DNA from 2 places in the Clostridium bornimense genome. Region 2 is predicted to be linked to the other one. Evidence: a T-box and tRNA genes for the amino acid it is inferred to sense, from the RefSeq annotation. Region 2 holds a T-box; the other holds one or more tRNA genes.
The links. The T-box of region 2 lies ahead of trpS (tryptophan--tRNA ligase). A T-box ahead of a tRNA ligase gene usually reads a tRNA of that ligase, here a tRNA-Trp.
Positions count from the first base shown of each region.

Region 1: it encodes a tRNA-Trp, which carries the amino acid that the T-box ahead of trpS (tryptophan--tRNA ligase) is inferred to sense. The anticodon was not compared.

Region 1 covers NZ_HG917868.1:2,458,288-2,468,697, forward strand. Annotated here, with positions in the region: gene CM240_RS11115 (NAD-dependent protein deacylase) at 1-632, shown strand, start outside; gene CM240_RS11120 (TVP38/TMEM64 family protein) at 796-1,308, opposite strand; gene CM240_RS11125 (methyl-accepting chemotaxis protein) at 1,593-3,083, opposite strand; gene CM240_RS11130 (methyl-accepting chemotaxis protein) at 3,168-4,652, opposite strand; gene CM240_RS11135 (non-ribosomal peptide synthetase) at 4,794-7,991, opposite strand; tRNA gene CM240_RS11140 (tRNA-Trp) at 8,308-8,382, opposite strand; gene tsaE (tRNA (adenosine(37)-N6)-threonylcarbamoyltransferase complex ATPase subunit type 1 TsaE) at 8,601-9,056, shown strand; gene tsaB (tRNA (adenosine(37)-N6)-threonylcarbamoyltransferase complex dimerization subunit type 1 TsaB) at 9,059-9,772, shown strand; gene rimI (ribosomal protein S18-alanine N-acetyltransferase) at 9,747-10,211, shown strand; gene CM240_RS11160 (ECF transporter S component) at 10,367-10,410, opposite strand, start outside.
Region 2 covers NZ_HG917868.1:1,023,891-1,034,300, forward strand. Annotated here, with positions in the region: gene ribD (bifunctional diaminohydroxyphosphoribosylaminopyrimidine deaminase/5-amino-6-(5-phosphoribosylamino)uracil reductase RibD) at 1-272, shown strand, start outside; gene CM240_RS04495 (riboflavin synthase) at 257-901, shown strand; gene CM240_RS04500 (bifunctional 3,4-dihydroxy-2-butanone-4-phosphate synthase/GTP cyclohydrolase II) at 918-2,114, shown strand; gene ribH (6,7-dimethyl-8-ribityllumazine synthase) at 2,151-2,615, shown strand; gene CM240_RS04510 (NAD-dependent epimerase/dehydratase family protein) at 2,782-3,645, opposite strand; gene CM240_RS04515 (GatB/YqeY domain-containing protein) at 4,367-4,801, shown strand; gene CM240_RS04520 (hypothetical protein) at 4,839-5,141, opposite strand; gene CM240_RS17765 (hypothetical protein) at 5,252-5,410, opposite strand; gene CM240_RS04525 (DUF4870 domain-containing protein) at 5,531-5,854, shown strand; T-box leader at 5,905-6,100, shown strand; gene trpS (tryptophan--tRNA ligase) at 6,156-7,166, shown strand; gene CM240_RS04535 (hypothetical protein) at 7,243-8,139, shown strand; gene CM240_RS04540 (radical SAM/SPASM domain-containing protein) at 8,142-9,173, shown strand; gene CM240_RS04545 (formate/nitrite transporter family protein) at 9,271-10,128, shown strand; gene CM240_RS17770 (clostri-philic family protein) at 10,187-10,324, shown strand; gene CM240_RS04550 (hypothetical protein) at 10,387-10,410, shown strand, end outside.

The DNA of each region.
Region 1 (10,410 bases), 1.4 Mb from region 2:
GAAGTTCCAACGGTTTATGGAACGAGAAACTTCAAATAAACTTTACTCCAGAACAACTTGTATCTCACACATTTTTCGTAAGGTATCCAGAAGAATTCTTTAAGTTTTATAAAGATAAACTTATATACCCTGATGCAAAACCTAATGCTGCCCATATTGCACTTGCTAAACTTGAAGAAATGGGTAAACTCAAAGCCGTTGTTACTCAAAATATTGATGGCCTACATCAAGCTGCTGGATCAAAGAAGGTTTATGAATTACATGGCTCTGTTCTTAGAAACTATTGCATGAAATGTAATGCCTTTTATGATAAAAAGTTTATTTTAGAATCAAAAGGTGTGCCTACTTGTCCTAAGTGTGGTGGAAAAGTTAAACCTGATGTTGTCCTTTATGAAGAAGGACTAGATAATAATGTTATAAGTGGAGCAGTTAAAGCTATTTCAGAAGCTGATACTTTAATTATTGGAGGAACCTCCCTAATTGTTTATCCTGCTGCAGGACTTATTGATTACTTTAGAGGAAAGAATCTTGTACTTATAAACAAGAGCACAACATCTGCTGATAATAAAGCTGATCTTGTTATTCATGATGCTATTGGCAAAGTTTTAGGGGAAGCTGTTAATAATTTATAAGGACTTGTTGCAATAACAAAGTTTTTAGTTTGTTATTGCAACAAGTCCTTTATTTAATTATATGCTGGTGAAAAATTTCTAAAAACTTTTTTGTGTTCAACTTTATTAAAAAAATTATTCTTAGGAATCTCTTAGACACTCTGCCTCATATCTGTTCATTCACTTATAAACCTCTAGTTTTTCTTTCGCACAACTTAACTTTTCTTATAAAGACTATAGCCATTATCACTATAATAAAAATTGTTAAGAACGTTTCATCTAACTTTATTATTTCAATAGAATATGCTAAAGAAATTGATGTTACTAACTTAGATATCATAGCTATAATAAGAAACTTAAATCCATTAACCTTTGCTATTCCAGATCCAATACAAATAACTTCATCCGGTAATATAGGTAATATAAATAACATTAATATTATTATTGTATCATTTCTTTCTATATAATTATTAAACTTCTCTAACTTCTTTTTATCAACCATTTTACTAGCAATATTGCCACCTACATATTTTGCAATAGAAAACATCACTATTATTCCAGCTATCGTACCGAAAAAACCTACAATAGCACCAATTAGTGGTCCAAAGGTAGCACTTCCTGCCATTATTGTTACTGGCTCTGGTATTGGTAATATTATAGGTTGTAAAAAACATGTAATAAAATAAGATAATAAAATTTCATATTAAATTTCCTTTCAACTTACTTTAGCTACATATTAAAATAAATACCTTAATGAAATACAAATAAAAAACTTAATATTTCTTAATAATTTATCTATTGTTAATATATACTGATGCTGTGATTTTGGTTTTAGTATGAAATAAAAAAATCCCCAGAAACTATTGAATATATACAATATTTCCGGGGCAATTTTTCTAATTGTGATATATTTATTTATTTTTTGTTATAAACCTTCTTATATTTACAGCTAGAAGTATCAATGAAACACTCTCTCTTTATTTAATATAGATTCTTTACTGATTCTGTAGTTTCTTTTAACTCTTCTGTTAGCTTAAATGCTATTTCAGCTTTTTCCTTAAAGTTATTAGATATACTTGAGCATTCTTCTGTTATAGCCATTGTTTCTTCAGCTACCACAGATATATTATTTATAGAATTAACTATAACTTCACTAGCCGCTGCAATTTCTTTTACTTCTTCGTCTACTCCATTTACCTTACTTAATACATATTCAGTATTTTCTCCAATTACATCAAAAATCTTTGTTGTCCTATGTACTAATTGATTTTGTATGTTATTAGCTTCACTTAATTTTTCTACTGACTTTATTGAAGTATCTAATTTTTCTCTTAAATCATTAGTTATACTAATTATATTTTCTATAGAATCTGAACTTTGTTCTGCTAACTTTCTTATCTCATCAGCAACTACTGAGAACCCTTTCCCACTTTCTCCTGCTCTAGCTGCTTCTATCGATGCATTTAACGCTAATAAATTTGTTTGCTTTACTATATTATTTATTACATTAGTAATATGAAATATATCATCAGATCTCTTATTAAGTTCCTTCATAATTTCTTTAACTTCTTCATTTGTAGCATCTACCACAAAGGCTTGACTACCTAATTCTTTAACAATCTCTTTGCTTTCTATTAAAATACTGTTAGTTTTTATTGAGATTTCACTCATTTCACTAGTCATAATTTCAGTACTTTCTATTTTTTCTTTAATATTATTTGAATACTTAACCTGCGTTTTAATATCATCACTATTTCTTTCAGCACCCTTAGTTATATCATCAAGTGCTACTGTAAGCATTGCTGACTCTTTTGAAATATTATTTACTATATCTAATACTTCCTCCATATTAGTATCTATAGTATTATTAATATTCATAACTTCATCTATTAGCTGGTCTTGCTTCAATTTAGCTTCATTTATATTATCTAAAAACTCCTGATTAGTATTACTAAAAAAGTTTACCGCTGATGCATTATTATATGAACCATATACAAATAATATAGTAGTTATTATTATAACAATATACGTAATAATTTCTATATTATGAAATCCAAGTTTATTTATATCAATGATCATTTTTATAATATTTATAGATATAATAACTAATCCAAATATTCTAAACTCGTTTTTTCTTCCGTATAATACATAACTAGATAGAAATGGAAATATAAAAGCAAAGTTTACCTCACTACCAACAAAATAAGTACCTATCCATGTAATTATATATACTACAAAAACTACAATTCTTATAATTTTACTTTTACTATCCTTTTTTAATAATAAATACGACCAAATAAAAGTTGATACTACTAAAATAGTATAAATTAATGCTTGCATCATATTTAATGATCCAGTAGTAGCCCCCATTATTAATGCAAATATTAATATTGGCGTAGTTACTTTCACTATCCTGACCAAATTAGTATTAGCTATGACATATAATCTAATTTCTTTTTCTTCTGTATTCATTTTATTTCTCCTTTGTAAATATTCTCATTTTATATATCGATATTATTTCATATTTAATTTAGAATATTTAAGAGAATTTATCTATTAATATAATTCTTTTACATTTTCTGTATTTTCTTTCAGTTCATTAGTTAATTTGAATGCTTCTTTAGCTTTATCTTTAAAATTATTAGATATAGCTAAACATTCTTCTGTTGCTGCCATAGTCTCCTCTGATGTAGCAGATAAATTATCTATAGCTTCTACTATCACACCATTAGCTTCTACTATATTATTTACCTCTCTATCTATTCCTTCTACTCTTTTCATAACATTTTTAGTATTTATATCAATATTCTCAAAAATCTCTGTTGTCCTCATAACTAATTCATTTTGTTTTATATTAGCTTCATTTAATTTTTCTACAGAAATTATAGAATCGCTCAATTTGCTTTGTAATTCATTAGTTATTGATGCTATATTCTCTATAGATTTAGCACTTTGTTCTGCCAACTTTCTAATTTCTTCTGCAACTACAGCAAAACCTTTTCCACTTTCTCCTGCTCTTGCTGCTTCTATTGATGCATTTAATGATAATAAATTAGTTTGCTTAACTATATTATCAATAACAGTAGTTATTTCCACAATACCTCTAGATCTTTCATCTAATTCATTCATTATACTCTTTACACTCATGTTGCTTTCTTTTACTACTTCGGATTGTTGTTTTAATTCATCTATAATATTATTACTTTCTTTTATTACTTCGTTTGTTTTTTCTGAAATAGAGCTCATTTCTGTAGTCATATCTGCAGCATAGTTTAACTTTTCTTGTACATCTTTAGTATATTGAACTTGCATTTGAATAAAATCATTATTTCTTTGTGATCCATTTGCTATTTCACCTAATGACTCTGTTAATAAATTTGATTCCTCAGATATATTATCTACAATTTCTAAAACTGCTCCTGTATTCTCATCTATAGTATTATTTAAATTCATTACTTCTTTAATTAAATTATCTTGTTTTCCTCTACTTATGTTTAAATCTTTTACATATTCCTTATTGATAATATCAAAAGAATTTATAGCTACAGTATTTTTATATATTGCATATATAAATAACAGATTTTGCTCAAAAATTATTAAATACGTATTTATATTATCTGATAATTTATCATCAAAAATCATCTTACATCCTGTTACTAAAAATATAATAACAGCTATCATCATTATGTATTTCTTATCTCCATATAATACGTAAGCTGTTATAAATGCAAATCCAAATGCAAAAGATACATAAAAATCTAATACAACATATGTATAAGTCCATGAAATAACATATCCTATAAGAACAATATTTTTAACATGTACACTATCTCTATTTAATCTATAAGTTATAGTAGAACTTATCCATGTAATAACTACTGTTACACTAACTATTATAGCTTGAACTAATGTACCTACTTTTGTCACATATAAACCTATTGTTGACAATAGTAGAATTACTGTGATTAATCTTACCATCTTTACTAAATTATCATTTGCTACTCTATTAAGCCTTAGTTCGTCCCTTAATTTAAGCTCCATCAGTTTTCCCCCTAAAAAATTTCATTTTTTTACTTTATTAACTTTTATCGTGATTTTATTAAATTTATTTACATTTTTTATTAATTTATTTCAAAAATAGAAAAATACTGTGTAAATTTAAAATTTACACAGTATTTTTGTTTATATAAAATTCTTTATATACTTTTCAATTAGAGCTTCATTCATAGGTTCACAACTCAAACCCGTTCCTTCTAACGCTTTATCAGTATTAGTAGTGTCAAAGTATGTTGGTGACATTTTCCCATATCTATTTACAAATTCTTCTTTTTCATTTTTCTTAGTAATTCTAAATAATGATTCCAAAAGTTTTAGTGGATGTTCATTTCCTGAATTAAATAAATTTTCTTTCCATTCTTCATAACTTAAAGGTTTAGCCTCATAACCACATTTATTTATAATTCTTCCAAGTTCACTGATAGACACATAAACACTATTCATTAAATTATAAGCCTTACCGTAAGCATCACCTTGTTTTGATATCTTAACTATGGCCTCTGCTATGTAATCTACTTGTGTCATGTGAATTTTAAGATCTATATTTGGATAAACTTTTGTTTGTAATATAGACTTAAATGTTCTACTTATGGAATCACTAAGTTTCCATATTCCTGTATCATTTGCCCCTGTTATTTCTCCTGGACGATATATTGCTGCTCTGAGACCTGCTTCTCTTGCTAAGTTAACTATTTTTTCACATACCCATTTAGTTTCACTATATGATAAGTAATAGCCTATACAGCTATCTAGAGGATCATCCTCCATAGCTACTTTTCCAAAATGACTTGGATTATCAAAAACGCTATATGAAGAAACATAATTATAATATTTAGGTTTTCCTGTACAAGCAAATTCTAATGTCTTTATTGTTCCTCCTACATTAGTATTTTTCAATCTTTCATATGGATATATAAAATTAAGTAGTGCTCCATTATGATATACTGTATCTATTGTTTCTGTTAATATCTTATATTTTTCTTCATCTATTCCTAATAATGGCTTATCTAAAGATCCTATTACTGGAGTAATAAATTCTCTATATTCTTCCTTCCATAAATGATAGTACTCCATATTATACTTAATTCTCTTTAAAGCATCTTCTTCACTTTTGGCTCTTACATGGCAGTAAAGTCTTGCTTCTGTTTCAGATAATAAACTATGGATTAAATATGCTCCAACAAAACCAGTAGTTCCCGTAATGAAAACATTTTTCATTTCCGGAGCATCATTCTCATATTTTCCTGGCTTAATGTTTTCATCTAATTTTACTTCATCATATAAATAACTTTTATCCTTTTCTAAATCAGTAATATCTTCACCAGCTAAAGTTCTATCAATATATTTTCCTATTTCCTTTATTGTTGGATTCTCAAAAACAAAAGATACTGGTACAGTGACATTAAATATCTCTTCTATTTTAGTAGTTAATTGTATTACTTCTAAAGAGTCCATACCCATATTTAAAAGGTTGTCCCCTATATTAGCATTATAATCAAATTCTTTAGTTATTATTTTGCCTAATGTTTTTTCAGTGTCTGTATTATATTCTATGTTTTTCTTATATTCGCATTCATTATTACCACGAGAACTATTTGCTATATTTAATTTATTTTCTTCATATAATTTTGCTGTTTTAGCTATAGATACTTTACCATTATCAGACTTAGGCAATGCTCCACTTTCAACAAGGCATATCTCATATGGTGATACTTCAAAATATTCTAAAACACATTTATTAGCCATATCTACAATATTGCTAAACTCAATACTATTTCTAAGAACTTCAGGCAATTCAAAAGCTAATACTAATCTTTCTTTTTCTTCCTTTACTATTGAGAAAGGTACTATATTTGCATATTTTAATGCTGGCATCTTTTCTGTTAACTTAACTACAATATCATTAGGTAAAATATTATTTCCATTAATTATTATAAGTTCTTTCATACGTCCAGTTATATAAATATAGCCATCTTTTACTATTCCAAAATCACCAGTACGTAAGAAATCTCCTTCTTGTCCTTTTAATTTAGAATAAAATGTTTCTTCTGTAGCTTTAGGATTGTTATAATACCCCTTAGCTACTGCTGGACCTTCTATCCATAACTCTCCAAATTCATCTTCTTTACATTCTTCTAAGGTATCAGGATTTACAGCTATTATCTTATGATGTTTTATTGTATACCCATTTCCAATAAACTCTATCTTATTTTTTGTATTCTCATTTGCTAAAACTAATTTTCCATTTTGATATTGATCAAAATCAATATCTAATATTTGCTCATCACAAAAATTACATACGCCAGTAGCTCCACAAGTAACTTCTGCAAGACCGTATCCTACTAAGAAGTCATATAAATTAATTCCGAAATCTTTATACTCATCTGCAAATTGTTTCATTGATGAATATGTTACTATTTCAGATCCATTTAATAGTAATTTTAAATTAGACAAATCTATACCTTCTAATTTATTTGCGGGTACTAATTTAGGATATGACTCATAAACTGAATTAGGCGCTAAGGTACTATCAGCTTTAAATTCACTTAAGTTTTCAATCCATCTTGAAGGTTTTTCTAAGAAATCTGATGGTGACATTATACCAATAGTAAATTCCGGTTTTATTATTGGAGTAAATATTAAATAAACTAAACCTAAATTATGAAAGAATGGAACCCATCCAAAAATTCTTTCTACTCCTAAAGGTTCTACACTACAATTAATAGCACTAATTAAATTTCCATATGAAATTAATACTCCCTTTGGGGCACTAGTTGATCCTGAAGAATATTGAATATATATAATATCATCTAACTCTATTTTCTCTGGAATAAAGTTTTCTCTCTTTTCACACTTTTCCACATTAATAACTTCTAAATTACTAAAGATTTCTGCAACTTCAACTTTCTTTTTCAATGCACCTAAAATTTCTTTTGCTTTGTTTTCTAATAAGTTACCACATAATAAAAATTTAGGATTACAAGACTTAACTACAGAAATGAATCTTTCCATTTTACTTGGATCTATTGGAGGTGGAATTATAGTAAATATAGCTCCAGCTAACATTGCTCCTACAACAGATAGTACATTATCTACAGTTTGTGTAGATAAAATCACTACTTTATCTCCTTTTTTTATACCTGAATTCTTTAGTTTAGCTGCTATATCTAGAGATTTTTTCAATAAATCTGATCTTGTTAGTTTAACTTCAATTTTTTTATCATCATTATAATGAAAAAAAGTAAAACACTGATTCTGCTCCATAGAATTGCTACTTAATAAATCATAAAAATTCTCTTGATTACTTTGTATATAGTACTTCATTTATACCCTTCTCCTTTTCCAGTTTATTACATATAGTGTAATTTTATTACATAATATGTATATTATATCCTGTTGTTTTCATAGTTACAAGAGATTGTTTCTATCTTTTTCACTTTTTCGAATTTTCTCTTATTTATTTAAAACTATATAATATTCAATATTTTTTTATGTATCTTTTTCTATTTTTTATCATCTAATTTGCATATAAATAAAAAGTATTACATAATAATTTTGCAATACTTTTTTACAATTCAATATCTTATAAGTAATTATCTTAATAATAAAAAAATCGCTAGTAAACATTACTAGCGATTCATGGCAGGGGCAGTAGGATTTGAACCCACAACCAATGGTTTTGGAGACCACTACTCTACCGTTGAGCCATACCCCTATATTTATTTAAAGTGATTTGTCACAATGATTATTATATATATAATAATCTAAAAATGCAAGTACTTTTTTATATTAATTAACTTTTTGGGCAGAATTAATTATTATGCAACTAATATATGGTTAAAAGTACATTAAGTTTCCATATAATCAACTATAAAAATATTTTCTTTGATAAAAGTAGTAATTAATAGTAAAATAAGCTTCGAGGTGAATTCTATGAAATTTATAACACATACTGAAGAAGAAACTATAAATCTAGGCTATAAAATAGGTTGTCATCTACAATCAGGTGCTGTTATTTGTATAGATGGAGATCTTGGTACAGGTAAAACCCATCTTACTAAAGGCTTAGCAAAAGGCTTAGATATTGATGAATATATAACTAGTCCTACATTTACTTTAGTTAACGAATATGATGGCAGATTAAAATTATATCATTTTGATGTTTATAGAATTGATGATCCTTATGAAATTGAAGCTATTGGATTTGATGAATATATATATTCAGATGGAGTGTCAATTATAGAGTGGTCTTCCATCATAGAAGATTTATTGCCAAGTGATAGATTAAATATCAAAATATCTAAAAATTTAGAGCTTGGATTAGACTACCGTGAAATATCAATAGACATAGTAGGCAATAAACTAAATTATCTTAAGGAGGTCCTATAATTTTGAAACTTCTATGTGTAGATTCTTCTAGTGAAACAGCTTCCGTAGCTGTTATTGAAGATAATAAAATATTAACTGAACTTACGTATAACGATAAAAAACAGCATTCTGTTATTCTAATGACTTTAATAGACTCTGCAATAAAAAATAGTGGTAACACAATTTCTGATATAGATGGATTTGTCGTTTCTAAAGGTCCAGGATCATTTACTGGCCTTAGAATAGGTATGTCCACTGTTAAAGCCTTAGCTCATGGAAGTAATAAGCCTTATGCATCTATATCTACATTAGATGCCCTTGCTTATAGCATTCCTGAATTTAATGGTATAATATGTCCTTTGTTTGATGCTTTAAGAAATAATGTATATACGGCCTTATACAAAAAAACTAATGGAGAACTATTACCTATCTGCGACTATGATGCCATCGAAATATCAGAATTAATTAATAAACTTAATTCATTAGGTGAGCCAGTTCTATTTTTAGGTGATGATTGTTTTAAATTTAAAGATATGTTATCTGAAGTTAAATTAGGAACCTTTGCTTCCCCATTCAACAATTTAGTTCGTGCCTCTTCTCTTGGATTTATAGCAATGGATAAATTCAAAAATAATGATTTTAATAATTTAGATGAAGATGCTCCTCTTTATATTAGAGTGTCTCAAGCAGAAAGAGAATACATCAATAAACATGGAAAAACAGTATATGAAGAATAATATTTTTATTGATGATTTACGTCTTGAATATATTGATGCTATCTATGAAATTGAAACAATGTCTTTTTCATTACCTTGGAGTAAAGATAGTCTAATAAAAGAATTAGATAATAAAAATGCTCACTATTTTATTGCTCTATTAGATGGAAAAGTAGTTGGATATATAGGTCTGTGGGAAATTATCGATGAAGGCCATATAACTAACATCGCTATCCACCCTAACTTTAGGGGACATGGTTTTGGAAAAATACTATTAACATCAGCCGTTGATTACTGTAAAAACAAAAACTTTTATGGTATAACCCTTGAAGTGCGTGTCTCAAATACAATTGCCATAAATCTTTATGAATCTCTTGGCTTTGTTAACTGCGGTATTAGAAAGAAATTTTATACCGATAACAACGAAGATGGAATTATTATGTGGAAATATTTTAGATAATTTATAATCATGTGATTTTGAACTTGATAACTGATAACACTGATTTCAAAAAACAACACTTAAGTATAATAGCTTTATATATGAAAAAAACTAATACTTTCTTACCACTATTAACTAAAAAGTGATGTCGCATAAACTGCAACATCACTTTTCTATTATAAAGCTTTCTTTTCTTTTTCAATAATTGATGATAATGGTT
Region 2 (10,410 bases):
ATTTGGTTAAGAAGTTAGGAGAAAGAAATATAGATTCACTACTTATCGAGGGTGGTGGTGAAATACTAGCTTCTGCTTTTGAAGAAAATGTAGTAAATAAGATATCGGCATTTATAGCACCAAAAGTTATTGGTGGAAGAGATGCAGTAACAGCTATAGAAGGGAAAGGACATCCTTTGATGAATATGGCAACGAAGGTAAAGAATATAAAATATAAGACATTTGATGATGATATTTTGATAGAAGGTGATGTGGAGTGTTCACAGGAATAATTGAAGAAATAGGCGTTGTGAAAAATCTAAAAAAGACTTCCGACGGAATGACACTATTTATATATGGCAAAAAAGTTACATTTGATACAACATTAGGAGCATCAATAGCTATCTCAGGAGTTTGTACAACTGTTACATCTTATAAGGATGGAATATTTTCAGTAGATATTATGGAAGAATCTTTAGATAGGAGTAACCTTAAATATCTATCAGTAGGTGATAGAGTAAATCTAGAAAGAGCATTATCAGTAAATGGAAGACTAGATGGACATATTGTATCTGGTCATGTAGATGGTATGGGGAAGATTATTAAGGTAGAAAAAAGAGGTTTTTCTCATGAGATTACAATTGCATTAAGTAGTGACTTACTTAAATATGTAGTAGAAAAAGGATCTATTGCTATTGATGGAACATCGCTTACTGTTGCAGCAGTTAGTGATGATGATTTTAAAGTAGATATTATTCCTCATAGTGGGGAAAATACTACGTTATTAGAAAAGCCTATAGGTAGTGAGGTAAATATAGAAGTAGATGTACTTGCAAAGTATGTTGAGAAGATATTTTCTAGAAGCAAGGAAGAGAAAAAAAGTGATATAACTTTAGATTTTTTAAGAAGTAATGGTTTTTAAATTAGGGGGGAATAGTATGAACAATAATTTTTGTACTGTAAAAGAAGCAGTAGCAGATTTAAAGCAAGGGAAAATGATCATAATAGTTGATGATGAAGGTAGAGAAAATGAAGGGGATTTAGTAATTCCAGCTGAAATGTCTACAGGAGAAAATATCAACTTTATGATTAAGTATGCTAAAGGCCTTTTATGTGCTCCGGTTGAAGTGGATATAGCAAAAAGATTATCTTTAGATCCAATGGTAGCTAATAATACAGATAATCATGAAACTGCTTTTACAGTTTCTGTTGATTATAAAGATACTACTACAGGAATATCAGCTTTTGAAAGAGCAGAGACAATAAGACAATTAGCAGAATCAAAAGATCCTAAAGATTTTAGAAGACCAGGACATATTTTTCCGCTTATTGCGAAGAAAGGAGGAGTCTTAGAGAGAACTGGACATACAGAGGCTTCAGTGGATATATCAAAAATTGCAGGATTTAAAGGTGCAGCAGCAATTTGTGAAATAATAAAAGAAGATGGAACTATGGCAAGAAGAGATGATCTAATAATTTTTGCTAAGGAACATAATTTAAAGATATTAACTATAGAAACACTTAAAAAGTATAGAATGGAAACAGAAATAATTGTTGAAAAAGTTACAGAGACAAAACTTCCAACAGAGTTTGGTGATTTTAAAATAGTTGGATTTGTGAACAAGATAAATAGAGAAGAGCATGTTGCCTTAGTTAAGGGAAATCCAAGTAAAGATGAGCCAACATTAGTTAGATTACATTCTGAGTGTTTAACTGGTGATGTTTTTCATTCTAAAAAATGTGATTGTGGGGCTCAATTAATGACAGCTCTTAATCGTATTGAAGAAGAAGGTACAGGAGTATTATTATACTTAAGACAAGAAGGAAGAGGAATAGGATTAGTAAATAAAATAAAAGCTTATGCTTTACAAGAAAAAGGCATGGATACAGTAGAAGCTAATATAGCATTAGGTTTTCCAGCAGATATGAGAGAATATAATATTGGAGCACAAATGCTTTCACAATTAGGAGTAGGTAAGATAAGATTAATGACTAATAATCCTGATAAGATTGAAAATATAAAAGGATTTGGTGTAGAAGTTATTGAAAGAGTTCCAATTATAATTGAAAGCAATCCTATAAATGAAGGATACTTAAAAGTTAAGGAAATTAAAATGGGACATATGTTTAAGTAATAAATTTTAATATTAAATAAATTTTAGGAGGAATTAATGATGATAATTGAAGGAAATTTAGTTGCATCAGGTTTAAAAATTGCTATAGTGGCAGGAAGATTTAATGAATTTATAGTAGGAAAACTAGTTTCAGGAGCAGTAGATGCAATAGTACGTCATGGAGGAAATGAAGAAGATATAGATATAGCCTATGTACCAGGTGCTTTTGAACTACCACTAGCAGCGAAAAAGCTTGCTAAGACTGGAAAATATGATGCTATCGTAGCTTTAGGAACAGTAATAAGAGGAGCAACTACACATTACGATTATGTGTGTTCAGAAGCTGCAAAGGGAATTGGAAAGATCTCTTTAGATGAAGAAATTCCAGTAATGTTTGGTGTAGTTACTACAGAAAATATAGAACAAGCTATTGAAAGAGCTGGAACAAAAGCAGGAAATAAAGGATTTGATGCAGCAGTTTCTGCAATTGAAATGGCAAATTTACTTAAAAATATTGGATAAGATGAAATAAAGAAGTTGAAGCACCATTAGTGCGACAACTTCTTTTTTATTGTACTTGTATGTATATAAAACTAATATTAATACCTGTTCTAGATAAGTAGTGGTAATTGTAAAAATAAGATAAATACCACTACTTTTCTAGAACAGATGCTAATATGACATTTTATTATAATATACCAGCGAGAGTACAATTAATACCTTCAAGGAGATCCATTTGTGGATAATATAGTCCAGAATTTTTTAGTTTATCTGTATTAAGCAAATAAGTTACATCCCTAAAAGGAAAATAGCTACGAGCAGGGATATTTTCTGTAACTCTTTTTATCTTATAGTCTCTTTTTAAGGCTTTAGCAATGGTGAATACAATTTCTTCAAAAGTGTATATGTTAGGATGAGTTAAGTTGAATATACCAGTAATATCATCATTTGTTATAGCGGATTCAAAAGTTTTAACAAGATCATCGATATTGATAAATTGGATTGAAGAATTATTTGGAGGAATTGGAATGGTTTCATTATTCAATATTTTATCTATAAAAAATTTTTCTCTATATAGATTATTATCTTTGCCATATATATAGGTTGGTCTAAAAATACAGTATTTTAAGTCACTATTAATTAAAGAGTCCTCTGCTTCTTTTTTATTTGTTCCATAACTGCCCCAATTTTCATTGTATCCTGTTTTGTAATTTTCATTAATAATGTCATTTGTACTAGGATAAACAGCACCAGAGGAACAAAAGATATATTTTTTTATTGTAGATTTATTGATGGAATTCAGTAGAAAGTCTATATCTCTCTTTTCATAGGCAGAAATATCAACAATGTAATCATAATGTTTATTTTCAAGGCTTTTCTTTAGATTGGGTATGTCATGTCTGTCGCAGATTATGTGTTCTCTAAAACCGGTATATTCAATAGGAATAATACCTCTAGTTAAAATATCAACAATATAATTTTTAGAGATTAAGTGTTTTGCAATAGCTTTGCTTACAAAAGTAGATCCTCCTAGGACCAAAATAGTATTCATATAATCACCTCATAAATAGTATAGCATATTTACAGTATTATTGTATACTATTTATATATATTATACACAATTAAGATTTATAACATATATTACAAAAATAAAATTTTATACTATAATTTAAGTATTCATATTTTAAGGAGTAGATAAAATAAATTTAGTATAAAATAGGAGGTGGAGAAGAACTATGAGTATTGTACTATTGTTTATAATATTATCTATTATTGTAGCAATTATTTTTCCACCAAGTTTAGGTAAAATGCTAGTGTTTAAGGTGTAAAGTTTATACACTTATAGAAAGAATTAATATTTGGCGTAGTAAAGCATTTATTTCATCTGCGCCTGTAGCTGTAGAACGGACTGAATTTAATGTTTTTGATAAGGTACCTTCTATTGATATTCCAGTATATTTTCTTGCTGGAGCATATGATTATACTTGTTGCTATTCTTTATAAAAACAGTATTATGACGCTATTAAAGCACCACTTAAAGGTTTTTATACTTTTGATAACTCTGCTCATAGTCCGCTATTTGAAGAATCTAAAAAAGCCATTAACATATTAAAAGAAGATGTATTAAATAATAAAAATACTTTATCTGATTGATGGATGTTATTAGTATAAAGGTTAATTTGATTAATTTTTTCTTTTTGGTGTATAATAACAATTATAAGTATTAAGAAAAGGGGTGAAGTGTTAGTAGAATTTAACTGCTAACAATATATATGTTAAAAGAGACATTAAAAAAAGATGAAATAGCAGCTATGAAGGCAAAGGAAAAATCTAAAGTTGCTGTTTTAAGATTAATAAATGCTGATATTAAAGGTAAAGAAATTAATACAAGAACTACTTTAAGTGATGAAGAAATAGTCTCTATAATTGAAAAAAACATAAAACAACAAAAAGAGACTTTAGAATATGCTGAAAAACTTGGTGATGAAGAAAAGATTAATGAATGTAATTTTGCTATTGGAGTATTAACACCATATTTGCCAGCTCAATTAAGTGATGAAGAAGTAGAAAATATGCTTAAAGAAATTATAAGTACTAATAATTATACTGCTAAAGATATGGGTAAAATTATGAAAGAAATAATGCCTAAAGTAGCAGGTAGATATGAAAGAAGTAAGATTAATCCAATGGTTAAATCTTTATTATAAAATAATTACAGGTAGCAAAAATGCTACCTGTAATTTTTTAAGTAAGAAAATTTTCTGTTAGAGTTAGTTTTTTGTATATATCAGAAATAAAGTCTATTAAGGCACCTAATAATGTAAAGGAGACAAGGTGGATTGCATAAGATAAATATACATCATTAGTATTAAATAAATAATAAGTAACACCAGAGGTTTTAAGAATATCATTATAAGCTAAGAACCTTAGGATCGGATTTGATTGAAATAATATATTATTATCAGGAGATCCTGAAATGGTATTAATTATATTAATGAATATAATTAATAAACTTGTTGTTCCGAAAGAAAAATAAAATTTTTTCATATATGCCGTTAACACCACCTGTATATATTTATATAACCATAATTATACATTATAGCATATAAAAATATTTATATACAGAAAATTTATACAAAATATGGAATTTTGTATGCCTATTTTGGTTCAATATCTTCTTTTATACAATCACTAGTATAATCAAATTCTTGATATGAGATATTTTGTTGTACTATATTATCATGAACGCCTTTAATTATTGTTGAAAATTGTTTTTCTAGATAGCCTCTTTCTTTAGGAAGATATTTTTTATTCATAATAATCACCTCAAAATATAGTTTGTGTAAAAAAGTAATAAATATTAAATGGAAATATAATTACATATACAAGAATATACTTTATAATGATATATAATAGATATGAAGAGGTGATATGACATGAATGATGATAGTTATAAGTGGAAAGGAATCATAGCATACTTATTTAGTTTTGTTGGAGGGTTAATTATTTATTTCACTGAAGATAGAAATTATACACTTAAGTTTCATGCTATGCAATCTACTGTTTTTGGACTAACTGTAGCGATATTACAAGTGTTATGCAAAGCAATTCCTTTCGTAGGATGGATTATTTCTGATCTTATTAGAATAATATGGATTATTTTTGTTGTAATAGGTGCTGTACATGCTGCTCAAAATAAACCATATAGATTTCCTATCGTAGGTGAAATAGCAGAAGCAGCAGAAAAAATCATTGGGTAATATTGCTTTTGATATTTTCTAGTGGTATAGTAATATTTATATTAATAGTTTTAACTTCGAAGATAAGGAAGAGTAACTATAAGGACGCTTGAAGAGAGTTGTCGGTAGCTGCAAGACAATAGTAGATTTATAGTGAATGGGCCTTTAAGAAGTATGAGGAATACATACTCATAACGTTGCTCGCGTTAAGAGCTAGAGGAGAGAAATCTCAAAAATAGGTGGTACCGCGTACTTAACGCCCTATAAGCTTTTGCTTATAGGGCTTTTTATTTTATATAGTGATAAAAATGGAGGAAAAAATATGAGTGAAAATAAGAAAGTTATTTTTAGTGGAATACAACCATCAGGAAATTTAACTATAGGAAATTATTTAGGTGCTTTAAAGAATTGGGTTAAGTTACAAGATGAAGAAGAATATGATTGTTACTATTGTGTTGTAGATTTACATGCAATAACTGTAAAACAAGAGCCAGCAGAGCTTAGAAGAAGAACATTGGAAGTGCTTGCAATATATATAGCAGCTGGATTAGATGTTGATAAAGTTACTTTATTTATACAGTCCCATGTAAAGGCTCATAGTGAAGCTCAATGGCTTTTAAACTGTAGTACTTATCTTGGAGAATTACAAAGAATGACACAATTTAAAGATAAGTCTGCAAAATATTCAAATGTTGGGGCAGGACTTTTGAACTATCCAGTGCTTATGGCTGTTGATATATTGTTATATCAAACTGATTTAGTACCAGTTGGTCAAGATCAAAAGCAACATTTAGAATTAACAAGAGATTTAGCACAAAGATTTAATAACACTTATTCAGATACATTCAAAATACCAGAGCCATATATTCCAAAAGAAGGAGCAAAAATAATGGATCTTCAAGATCCAACTAAAAAGATGAGTAAGTCAGCAGAAAATCCTAATGGCTATATATTTATTATGGATCCACCAGATGTTATTAGAAAGAAGATTTCAAGAGCAGTAACAGATTCATTAGGTGTAGTTAAGTATGATGTTGAAAATCAACCTGGTGTTGCAAATCTTATGACAATATTAAGCACTCTTACAGGTATGAGCTTTGAAGAGATAGAAAAGAAATATGAAGGTCAAGGATATGCTAACTTTAAGAAAGATGTAGGTGAAGCTATAGTTGCTGAATTAGAACCTATTCAAAATAAGGTAAAGGATATTTTAAGTGATAAAAAGTATCTTGAAGAAGTTTATAAAAAAGGTGCAGAAAAAGCTAATTATGTAGCTAATAAAACATTAAGAAAAATGCAAAAGAAAATAGGACTTATACCACCAGCAAGATAATTTAGAACCCGTTAGGGTTCTTTTTATTTTCAATTAATTGTATAATTAGGTAAAAAATAATTATAGGAGGCTCCGAATGAAATTTTTACCTTTTATGTCAGGACAAGAATTTTTACAAGCTTATCCAGTTTATTGTGCAATTATAATATTACTATTCTATCTATTTGTAACAGGAAAAAGAAGAAAGGAAAGTAATTATGTTATTGAAGAATTATCTATTGAAGATGTATTCATGATAAATAATATTAATAGAAAGAACATAAGGGAGTTATTAGCTTTTTTCACTTATGGATTATTAGTAAAGGGATATATAGAAAATTTAGATAAAGATAAGGGACTATTTAGAAGTAAACAGGAAATGTTAAATTCAAATAGTAATTTGAATATTATTGAAATGGAATTAATGAATAACTTCTCTGGCTTTGGTGTTGAATTTAATAGTATAGTAAATGATTCTAGATTAATAAATCTTTCTAGAGAATATTATTGTAGTAAAGAGAAAGAATTTTTGAAAAGAGGATTAATAGATGTTATTGAAAAAACAACATCAATAAAAATAGAAATTATAATTGCATATAGCTTAACAATAATACCAGGAATTCTTAGAGTATTTAGTGGAATGATAAATGAAAAACCAGTAACATATTTGATTTATGAAATAATTATTACAATAGTTATATTATATATTATAAGTAAAAATATTATGTCTAATAAAATTACAGAGAAAGGAAAAAAGTCTATAAAAGCTTTTAAAAAAATTAATGGTAATTATAAAGATAGTAATAATGGGGCAGATATTAATATAGATGATTATAACAGACTTATGGCATCTTTCGTTTTATTTAATATTGGTATAGATTATTTTGGAGTACCACATGCAGAAGATCATGATAATTTTGGAGGACATTCTTGTAGTTCATGCAGTTCATGTAGTTCATGCGGAGGTGGTTGTGGTGGCTGTGGTGGTGATTAGTTTTGAAGAATAAATTAGTTTTACAGTGGCATATAACAAGTAGATGTAATAAGAGATGTAGCCATTGTTATCAGGAAGAGTATAGTGATAAAGAATTTACTACAAGTGAGCTATTAGATATAGGGAGTCAATATCTAGAATTATTACGGGAATATAACAAAGTATATGGTGTAAAGGAAAAAGGTCATATTAATATAACCGGTGGAGAACCTTTTATAAGAGAAGATATATTTAAAATATTAGATTTTTTTAAAGATAATAAAGATGAATTTACATTTGGTATTTTGACTAATGGTTCATTGATAGATGAAAAGGTTGTAAAAAAACTTAGTGAATATAACCCTAGAATGGTACAAGTAAGCTTAGATGGTGATAAGGATACTCATGATAAGATTCGAGGCAGAGGAGCTTATGAGGAGGTTTTAAATGCTCTTAAAATGCTAAATAGGTATAAAATAAAAGGAATAGTCTCATTTACTGCGAATAATGAAAATTATAAGAGAATATCAAAGGTTATAAAAGTGGCGAGAAGGGCTAAGGCATATAAAGTTTGGTCCGATAGAATGGTTCCTATTGGTTCAGGTAGTAGTGGATCGATAAGAACATTAAGTAGTGATGAAGTTGTAGATTATTTATCTATAATGAGGAAAGAAAAGAGTAAATTTATTAATAGGTATAGAAAAACTATAATTTCAATGGATAGAAGTTTACAGTTTTTATCTGGGGAAGGAAGTTGTTATAAGTGTAGTGCCGGAGATGGATTAGTTATAGTGTTAGAAAATGGAGATGTACTTCCTTGTAGAAGATTACCTATAAAAGCTGGAAATATAAAAGAAAAGAGGCTTAATGAAATATATTTTAATAGTGATGTTATGAAAGAGATAAGAAATATAAGTAATAAAGTTCCTAAACAATGTGAGAAATGTAGTTTCTATGATATATGTGGTGGTGGAGCAAAATGTATATCCTATGGTATATATGGAGACTATACCATTGCTGATTATGGATGTCCGATAAAAAATAGAGAATTATAGTAGTTTGATGTTAAAAGCATAAGTAAAATACAGTAATTGAAATTTTATGGTAAAAAGTGTATTATGATATTAATAAATTTATGAGGGGGATGGGAATTTGGGATTTTTCACACCGGCAGAAAATGCTTCTAATTTTATTAATGTTGGATTAAAAAAGACTACAGAGAAACCTATAAAAATATTTTTACTTGCAGTAATGGCAGGAGCCTTTATTGCCATTACTGGATCAGGAGTTGGTGTAGCAACACATGCTATCACTAATGCCTCTTTATCAAAACTTATAGGAGGCTTAATTTTCCCTTGTGGATTAACGATGGTTATTCTTGCGGGATCAGAGTTATTTACAGGAAATATGTTAATTTCTATTTCGTGTCTAGAGAAAAAATCGAAATGGTCAGGAATGATTAAAAATCTTGTTATAGTATATTTAGGTAACTTTGTTGGATCCATTTTAGTGGTATGGATACTATCAATAGGAAAACAATGGGATTTGTCATCAGGGCTTTTAGGGGCTATGACTATAAAAACAGCTGTAGCTAAAGTATCATTACCATTTGTATCCGTATTAATGCTTGGAATAATGTGCAATTTTCTAATATGCATAGCTGTCTGGATTGCATCAGCAGCAAAAGATGCTGCTGGAAAAGTTATAGGACTATTTTTACCTGTAGCTTTTATGATTTTCTGTGGATTTGAGCACTGTATTGCAAATATGTATTTTATACCTGCAGGTATTTTTGCTCTTAATAATCCTGAATATGTAAATAAGGCTATTGAATTAGGAGTGAATGTGGATAAGTTAAGTTGGGGCACATTCATAACAAACAATTTGATACCGGCTACTATAGGAAATATAATTGGAGGATTTTGTATTGGATTGGTATATTGGGCAGTTTATTTAAAGAAAAACAAAACCTTCATAGAAAATAAAAAGTCAGAAAGGGAAACGGCGTAGCATAATACATAAAAAACTTTTCTAGGTATAAACTACCTAAGGAAAGGATGTGATTATAATGGTTAACAAGCATGGTTCATGTAACCCAATGCAAAAAGGAACAAGAAGACAAAAACTTCATGAAAATCAAAATAATGTAGGGAATCCTAAAAAAGATTCAGGGTATGAAGATTTTGATGGAAATCCTATAGAATAAGGATAGAGTAGGGCATTTTGCAATAAAGTATGCAAGGCCCTATTTTTATGGAGAGGGAATATATGATATTAGAAAAAGACTCAAAA